One region of the Neisseria sp. WLZKY-1 genome, then DNA from elsewhere that is predicted to be linked to it. Evidence: predicted binding sites of a transcription regulator. Region 1 holds the regulator's gene; each other region holds the start of a gene.

What was found. The regulator FNR, encoded in region 1, switches genes on or off when oxygen is low (the NO sensors DNR and NnrR bind a similar motif). The targets are predictions, from matches to a motif close to TTGATNNNNATCAA.
Region 2: a site for FNR is predicted at 1,916-1,929, ahead of ccoN (cytochrome-c oxidase, cbb3-type subunit I). Genes of this name have one in related genera too.
Region 3: a site for FNR is predicted at 1,815-1,828, ahead of ACLD9W_RS09395 (bacteriohemerythrin). Genes of this name have one in related genera too.

The regions. Positions count from the first base shown of each region.
Region 1 is NZ_JBKGTW010000001.1:30,367-33,462, reverse strand. It holds partial or broken gene ACLD9W_RS00210 (IS5 family transposase) at 37-1,045, opposite strand; gene fnr (fumarate/nitrate reduction transcriptional regulator Fnr) at 1,392-2,126, opposite strand; gene hemN (oxygen-independent coproporphyrinogen III oxidase) at 2,263-3,096, shown strand, end outside.
Region 2 is NZ_JBKGTW010000012.1:40,279-43,374, forward strand. It holds gene ccoO (cytochrome-c oxidase, cbb3-type subunit II) at 1-175, opposite strand, end outside; gene ccoN (cytochrome-c oxidase, cbb3-type subunit I) at 200-1,633, opposite strand; gene ACLD9W_RS05190 (M61 family metallopeptidase) at 1,977-3,096, shown strand, end outside.
Region 3 is NZ_JBKGTW010000038.1:4,901-7,996, reverse strand. It holds gene ACLD9W_RS09405 (HlyD family secretion protein) at 1-915, opposite strand, end outside; gene ACLD9W_RS09400 (phospholipid-binding protein MlaC) at 1,142-1,738, shown strand; gene ACLD9W_RS09395 (bacteriohemerythrin) at 1,893-2,507, shown strand; gene ACLD9W_RS09390 (ABC transporter ATP-binding protein) at 2,899-3,096, shown strand, end outside.

The sequences.
Region 1 (3,096 bases):
CTTAGATACCTGATTAATCAGGCATCCGGCCGCCTTTTAGGCAGCTACAGGCGCACTTAGCCTGTTGGCGGCTTTTAAAAGGTTCAAACACATCGCCTTCAGATGGCTTTGCGCACGCACTTTGCTCAGTCCGAAGTAGGCTGCCCGCGCATAGCGGAATTTACGGTGCAGCGTACCGAAGCTTTGTTCGACTACATAACGGGTTTTCGACAAATATCGGTTGCGCTTCGTTTGGTCTTCTGTTAGCGGGCGGTTGCGGTGGGCTTTGCGCATAATGCCGTCCAGTAACCGATGCTCTTCCAGATGTTGCCGGTTTTCCTTACTGTCGTAGCCTTTGTCGGCATAGACGGTCGTATCTTCGGCTATCCCTTTCAGCAAAGGCGACAGGTGGTTGCACTCATGGACATTGGCGGGGGTAATGTGCAGTTTCTCGATATAGCCTTCCTCATCGGTGCGGGTATGTTGTTTGTAACCGAGTTTGTAGAGGCCGTTTTTCTTTGTCCAACGGGCATCTTTATCTTTACTCGGTGTGGTTTGGCCGCTGACTTGCCCTTCTTCATCGACTTCTATGGCCTGACGCTGTTTGCTGTCGGCGGTTTGAATAATGGTGGCGTCAATGACGGCGGCGGATGCTTTCTCTACTTTTAGGTTTTTTTCGGTCAGTTGGCGGTTAATTCAGTTGCAGCAATTCGGACAGGGTCTTGTCTTGCGCCAGCCAGTTGCGGTAGCGGCATAAGGTGCTGTAATCGGGGATGCTCAGTTCGTCGAAACGGCAAAACAAGTTGAAATCGATGCGGGTGATGAGGCTGTGTTCGAGTTCGGGATCGGAGAGGCTGTGCCATTGTCCGAGTAGGACGGCTTTGAACATGGACAACAGGGGATAGGCGGGACGACCGCGGTGGTCTCGGAGATAACGGGTTCTTTGACGATTCAGGTACTGTTCGATCGGTTGCCAATCAATCACCTGATCCAACTTCAATAGTGGGAAGCGGTCGATGTGTTTGGCAATCATGGCTTGTGCGGTTTGTTGGAAGAAGGTGCTCATGGAAAATCCCCTAAATGTCTTGGTGGGAATTTAGGGGATTTTGGGGGGATTTTGCAAAGGTCTCAGGCGATGTGTTTAAACCTGTTGAAAGCGGCTAACAGGCTAAGTGTGCCTGTTGCCGCCTAAAAGGCGGCCCGGATGCCTGATAATCCGGTATCTGGGGAGGATTAAGGGGATATTTGGGTAAAATCAGGAGTGATTGGGGGCGAAAACAGCCGAAAACCTGTTTTTGGGTTCCGGCTGTCGAAGGAAGGGCTTTTTTGCAAAGGTCTCAGGCCGTCTGAAAAAGCAAAAGCACCGCAGAATAAGTTTTCTACGGTGCTTTTGCTTTTTCAGACGGCCTCTTTCAGACGGCGTGCGTACCGCCGGACACCATTCTGTTCAATACTTCCGGCTTCAGTAACTTGATGTGCTTGTGCTCCACCGAAATCAGCTCCTCCTGATGGAAACGCGAAAGCGTGCGGCTGACTGTTTCCAGCTTCAGCCCCAAATAGCTGCCGATTTCCTCGCGCGACATACGCAGGATGAAATCGTTGGCGGCAAAACCCCTGTGGTGCAGCCTTTGCGACAAGTTCAGCAAAAAGGCGGCAATCCGCTCTTCGGCGCGCATATTGCCCAACAACAACATTACGCCTTGATCGCGCACAATCTCGCGGCTCATCAGGCGGAAGAAATGCGTTTGGATGCTCGGAATGACTTTGCTCAACTCCTCCATATGGCCGAACGGCAGCTCACACACCTCGCTGTCCTCCAAAGCCACCGCATCGCAGGTGTGCGCATGGGTGCAGATGCCGTCCATCCCGATCAATTCACCGGACATAAAAAAACCGGTTACCTGATCGCGACCATCCTGCGAAGCGACAGTCGTTTTGAAAAAACCGGTGCGGATGGCGAAAAGGGAATGGAAAGACTCGCCCGAACGGAACAGAAACTCGCCTTTTTTCAGCCTGTGGCTCTGTCGGATAACGGTGTCCAACTGCTCGAATTCATTGGGACGCAGGCCGACGGGCAGGCACAGCTCGCGCAGCGAACAGGTCGAACAAAGCGTCTTCATCGGTTGTAGCAAAGTGTGTGTGACCATACTGGTTACAGTCCTTAATTTTTTGCACCTGAGGCAAACTGTATACAATTCGCCTTGACTAATATCAAAGTATCATCATTGGCTTTGTGCCATTCTAGCAAACTACCATACATTTACCAACATCAAACCCTTCCGCATGAAAATCATCAACATAATCAACAAAGAAAAGCCGGAATTCGACCGCAACCTCATCGCTTCACTCCCCGCCAGCGGCCCGCGCTACACCTCCTACCCCACTGCCGACCGCTTCCACAAAGATTTCGGTGAAAACGAATACATCGAAACCCTCGCCCTGCGCAGCGCGGGCGCACTCAACAAACCCCTGTCCCTCTACATCCACATCCCCTTCTGCGACACCATCTGCTACTACTGCGGCTGCAACAAAATCATCACCAAAGACAAAACCCGCGCCGACGAGTACCTCGGCTATCTCGAACGCGAAATGGAACTGCTCGCCCCCCACCTCGGAGGCAAAAATCCCCTCGCCCAACTCCACTTCGGCGGCGGCACCCCCACCTTCCTTTCAGACGGCCAACTCGACCGCGTCTTCGCCATGATACGCCGCCACTTCAACCTCCTGTCCGACGGCGAATACTCCATCGAAATCGACCCGCGCAAAGTCAGCCGCGAAACCGTGCACCACCTCGGCCGCCTCGGCTTCAACCGCATGAGCGTCGGCATCCAGGATTTCGACCCCAAAGTGCAGCAGGCCGTCAACCGCATCCAAAGCGTCGAAGAAACCCGCACCGTTATCGAAGCCGCCCGCGAAGCCGGCTTCAAATCCGTCAGCGTCGACCTCATATACGGCCTGCCCCACCAAAGCCTCGCAAGCATCAAGCCCACCATCGACACCGTCCTCTCCCTCGACCCCGACCGCCTCGCCCTCTACCACTACGCCCACCTCCCCCACATCTTCAAACCCCAGCGGCGCATCGACACCAATGCCGTCCCCTCCAGCGAAGAAAAACTC
Region 2 (3,096 bases), on a different contig from region 1:
TGTCGCGTCCGGCCACTTGCAGGGCATTGTAAGGTTTGACTCCTTCGATCGGTTTGGTAACCGCCGGAGAGAAGAACAGTGGGACGACTTCGATCAGCAGACCCACGCTGACCACCAGCAGGGTAAACACGATGAGGACGCCGACTTTTTCTTCGACTAATTGTTGCAGTTTCATTTTTGGTAGTCCGTCTTTCTTATATTAATGGTGCTGCGCTTCGGCCACGGCGGGGATTTCCGCTTCAACCGGTTTGCCGTTCATGATGGTACGGTAAACGTTGTAGCCCATGATGCACATGCCGCTCAGGTAGAGAAGGCCGCCTGAAAAACGGATGACATAGAAACGCATGCTTTCTTTCACACCTTCCACGAAGGCGTAGGTCAGCGTGCCATCTTCGTTGAGCGCGCCCCACATCAGACCCTGCATCACGCCGGCAATCCACATCGAGGCGATGTAGAGGACGACGCCGAGGGTGGCGACCCAAAAGTGCGCGTCGATGAGTTTGGTGCTGTACATTTCTTTTTGGCCGAACAAGCGGGGAATCATGTAGTAGACCGAACCGATGGTCACGAAGCCCACCCAGCCGAGCGCGCCGGCGTGTACATGGCCGACCGTCCAGTCGGTGTAGTGGCTCAGGGCGTTGACGGTTTTGATCGACATCATCGGGCCTTCAAAGGTGGACATACCGTAGAAGGACAGGGAAACGATGAGGAATTTCAGAATCGGGTCGGTGCGCAGTTTGCCCCACGCGCCGGAGAGGGTCATGATGCCGTTGATCATGCCGCCCCAGGAGGGTGCGAAAAGAATCAGCGACAAAACCATGCCGACAGACTGCGTCCAGTCGGGCAGCGCGGTGTAGTGCAGATGGTGCGGACCCGCCCACATATAGGTGAAAATCAGCGCCCAGAAGTGGACGACGGAGAGGCGGTAGGAATAAACGGGACGGCCTGCCTGCTTGGGTACGAAGTAGTACATCATGCCGAGGAAGCCTGCGGTCAGGAAGAAGCCCACGGCGTTATGGCCGTACCACCACTGCACCATCGCATCGATGGCGCCGGAATAAATCGGATACGATTTCATCGGGCCGACCGGCAGGCTGAGGTTGTTGACGATGTGCAAGAGGGCGACGGCGAGAATAAAACCACCATAGAACCAGTTTGCCACATAGATATGCTTGATTTTGCGTTTGGCAATCGTGCCGAAGAACACCACGGCATAGGCCACCCACACCAGCGTAATCAGAATATCGATCGGCCATTCCAGCTCGGCGTATTCCTTACCCTGCGTCCAACCCATCGGGAAGCTGACAGCGGCGGCCAGAATCACGGCCTGCCAGCCCCAAAACGTGAATGCGGGTAGCCAGCCGCCGAAGAGACGGGTGTTGCAGGTACGCTGCACCACATAGTAAGACGTACCGATCAGACCGCAGCCGCCGAAGGCGAAAATCACCGCATTGGTATGCAGCGGACGGATGCGGCCGAAGTGGAACCACGGGCCGATTTCAGACAGATTGAGTGCGGGCCAGAAAAGCTGCGCGGCGGCGATGACGCCGACCAGCATGCCCACAATCCCCCAAACTACAGTCATGACGGCGAACTGCCGCACCACTTTGTAGTTATAAGTTTGCGCTTCCATGAAAGTCTCCATTAAACACGGAAAATAAATCCGGTCGATTCTGCGGCACGCCGAAACCCGCCGCGCAAAGCCGTTTTTCCATCAATTTGCTCCGGCCACCTTTTTCAGACGGCCGTTTTGCCGAACCAAGCATACCGGGAATCCGCCGCTTGGCAGCCTGTTTGCACGCTGCCATAATGGCTGGAAAGCGGAAAAGAAAGCCCGCCCTCAAGGCAAAGCGGCAATATTTACGCTAAATTCCCATACACTTTACAAGGTTATAGATTTTAACTAATTTATGATTTGACACCAATCAATTAATTTTTAACATTGCCCAATCCTATTGAGCCATTAAATTTTCATCATGATTACCCACACCCTCAGCCCCGAACCCAAAGCCCATTACTGGCACATCACCCTCACCTTCACCCAAAACGCCGCCACATCCGCCGTGTTAAAACTCGCCAACTGGGTGCCCGGCAGCTACACCATCCGCGATTTCGCCCGCCACATCGTCGAAATACACGCCGAACACAACGGCCGCCCCGCCGCCCTGCGGCAAACCGCCAAAAACACCTGGCAGACCGAAGCCCTCGAAGGCGAGTGGCGCATCCGCTACACCGTCTACGCCTACGACCTCTCCGTGCGCGCCTCCTACCTCACCGCCGAACGCGGCTTCTTCGACGGCGCCTGTCTCCTTTTCGCCCTCGAAGGCCGTCTGAACGAAACCCAAACCCTCGTCCTCGAAAACCTGCCCGAAAACTGGCAGACCGCCACCACCCTGCCTGCCGTCGGCAAAAACACCTTTCAGACGGCCTCCTACGGCGAACTCATCGACCACCCCATCGAACTCGGATACATCGAAACCATCGCATTCCAAGCACACGGCATCCCCCACCGCATCGTCCTCAGCGGCCACTACCCCGACTTCGATCGCCAACGCCTGCGCGACGACGTAAAGCGCATCTGCGAAACCCAGCTCGCCCTCTTCCCCGCCCCCTCCCCGTTTGCCGAATACCTCTTCCTCCTCCACCTCGGCGACAACCTCTACGGCGGCCTCGAACACCGCAGCAGCACCGCCCTGCACGCCGACCGCAACAGCCTGCCGCCGCACGGCCTTACCGACGCCAACCCCGCCTACACCGAACTGCTCGGCCTCTTCTCACACGAATACTTCCACGCCTGGAACGTCAAATCCGTCAAACCCGCCGCCTTCGCCCCCTACAACCTTGAGCGCGAAAACCACACCGAACAACTCTGGGCATTCGAAGGCATCACCGCCTACTACGACGACCTCATCCTCGCCCGCAGCCGCGTCATTCCCCCTGAAAACTACCTCACCCTCCTGGCCAAAAACATCACCCGCGTACGCCAAAACAAAGGCCGTCTGAAACAAACCCTCGCCCAATCCTCCTACACCGCCTGGCACAAATACTACAAAGCCGACGAAAACGCCCCCAACGCCCTCGTCAGCTACTACCAGC
Region 3 (3,096 bases), on a different contig from region 1:
GTCGGCGGGGATTTTCAGTTTGACTTTGAACATCAGTTTGGCGCGTTCGTTTTCGGTTTCCACCGACTTGGGCGTGAACTGGGCTTCGGCGGCGATGAATGAGATTTTGGCGGGGAAGACGGCGTCGATGCCGTCGAGGCGGATGCGCGCTTCGCCGCCGACTTTCAGACGGCTCATCGCGGCGACGGGCAGGAAGATGTTCATCGAGACGTCGGCGGGGTCGAGCAGGCTGGCGATTTTCGAGCCGGCGGCAACGACGCTGCCGACTTCGGCGATTCTGTATTCCAACCGTCCGTTTATCGGTGCGCGGATGTTCATGTCGTCGTTGGCCGAACCGGCGGCCTTCACAGCGGCGGCGGCCTGTTGCGCGGCGGCCTGTGCTTCGCTTTCGGCAGCACGGCTTTGGGCGACGGCGGCCTGTGCTTCGGCGCGGGCGGCTTCGGCGGCTTTGACGGCGGCCGAAGCGCGTTCGTAATCGGCGCGGCGGCGCTCGGTTTCGGCGGGGGAGACGAGTCCGTCGGCCTGCATTTTGCGCGCGTTGTCCCATTCCATTTTGGCGACGCGCTGCTGTTGGCGGGCGGCTTCGCTGTTGGCTTCGGCTTTGGTTACGGTGCGCAGGGTCTGTTCTTGGGCGGCGCGGGCGCGGCGGACGCTGCCTTGACGCAGGCGTTCGGCGGCCTGTGCTTCTTCGAGGCGGCTGCTGCTGGTTTCAGAGGAGAGTTCGGCGAGGATGTCACCCGCTTTGATGTCGGCGCCTTCGTCAAAGGGCATGGCGCGGACGCGACCGGGATAGAGGGTGGCGACGTCGAGGCGGTTGAGTTCGAGTCGGCCGTTGGATTGGGCGATGCCTTGGGGCAGGGCGTCGCTCTGGCGGTGGTAATAAAGATAGGCGCCTGCGGCGAGGGCGGCGGCCAGGGCGGTCAGTAGGGCGGTTTTTTTCACGGGATGCGTCCATGCACGGCAAAGGGAGCGCCGATAATATAACCGCCGCTGCAGCGGGGCAAGGCCGTCTGAAAGGCGGGATTGCCGTTTTTAACTTCGTTGAAGCTGTGCTTTCAGACGGCCTTTGCACGGCGTGGCGCGGGCTGGTAGAGTGTGCGGCGTTCCGGGTGTGCCCGGAGAACACAAGAAAGGATAGCTTATGTTTGCATACCGTTATGCAGTATGCGCCGTTTTGGCTGCGGCGCCCGCCGTGCAGGCGGCGGAAAACCATCCCGCGCAGCAGCAGGTGCGCCGCAATATCGAGGATGTGTTGGGCATTGTGAAAAATACGTCTTTGGACGAGCAGCAGAGAATCCGCAGCGTGGAGCAGTATGCCGACCGCTTTTTGGATTACGAGCGGCTCTCGGCAATGGCCGTCGGCCAGCCGTGGCGGCAGTTTGACGCACGGCAGAAGCAGGAGTTTGTCCGTGCGTTTAAAGACATGCTGATCAGGATGTATGCCCGTTCGGCGATGATGGGCGCGCGCCGCGCCGAGGTGAAGGTGCTGCCGAAAATAACGGAGCGCGGCGGCAAAACCGACGTTTATTCCGAAATCCGCACGCCCGAGGGCAAACGGTATGAAGTGGCCTACCAGCTCTATCCGAGCGGCGGGGTATACAAACTCTACAATATCCAGGTGGACGGTGTGGGCATCGTCACCGTCTACCGCAACCAGTTCGGCGAGCTGATCGCGCAAAAAGGCATCGACGGCATGATCGAAACGGTGAAAAACAAAGGCTTGAAACGGGCGGACTAGCCGCGTTTCCCAAAAGGCCGTCTGAAAACCCGAAACCGGGTTTCAGACGGCCTCTTTAATTGCGCGGACGCATTGTTTGACCTGGATTAAGGGCGTTTTGTGCCGTGCCGCTAGAATGGCACGTTTTGAAAAACAACAACAACGGAAAAACGCCATGAACTTTTTCGACTGGACGCCGGATTTGGACACCGGCATCGGACAGGTGGACGAGCAGCACAAAATCCTCGTGCGCTGCCTGAACGAACTTTACGAAGCCAACCAAAACAAAGACACCGCCGCCGAAGGGCGGATTATCGGCGACCTGATACGCTACACCGTCGAACATTTCACCGATGAAGAAAAGCTGATGGACGACGCGGGCTATCCCCTGAGCCGCCAGCACAAGCAGATACACCGCCGCTTCGTCGACAAAGTAGGCGAAATGCAGGCCGCCCACAGCAGCGGAGAAGACATCGGGCAGGAGCTGCTCGATCTGCTGCAATCCTGGTTGTTCACCCACATCAGCCACCACGACCGCGGCTTTATCCCCATTGTGCAAAAATATCTGGTGCAGCAGCAGAAAGAGCAGGAGGAATTGGCTGCCGAGCGTGCCGTCAACGCCGCCTTCGCCCAACCGCGCCGCCACGCACATGCCGCGTTCTCCACCCTCGCCGACGACGCACCCGCGCCCGATAAGGCCGCCGCAGAAGAAGGGCAGGGCGGCCGTGAAGACACCGACCTGTTTGCCAAAGCGCGCCAAAGCATTCAGAACCTGAAAATCTGGCGCTGAAAACCTGCATCGGATAAATAAAGAGGCCGTCTGAAAACGGGAAAACCGGCTTTCAGACGGCCTCAGCCTGCCGCGCTGTTGCTTTTCGGCCTACAAGGCGGCGATATCGGCAGCTTTGGCCGAATCCGTTTGCCCCCGCGCAAGGCCGCCCATATAATACGCCGCTTTTTTATAGCGAAACAAAACAGAAAATCTACGGCGGTGCTGCGCCTTGCCGTATTACCCATACTGTCTGCGGCTTGCTGCCTTGTATCTTTCCCATTTTGTTTCACTATATTTCCGCAGCCGGACAATGCCGAACGGACAATCGCTTCCCCCCGCATTGCCGGCTTACACATCCACCTTTCGAGTTCCGTTCCAGCCGGTATCGAGTTTCTTTGGAGCATGTGAAATGACCACAGAATCCGCCGCACAGTCCTACCTGCAAATCAGGGGGCTGGTCAAAAAATTCGGTGAAAACTTCGCCGTCAAACATATCAGCCTCGATATTCAACAACATGAAATCTTCGCCCTGCTCGGCAGCTCCGGCTCGGGCAAGTCGACGCTGCTGCGCATGCTGGCCGGTATGGAAACGCCGTCGGAAGGCAGC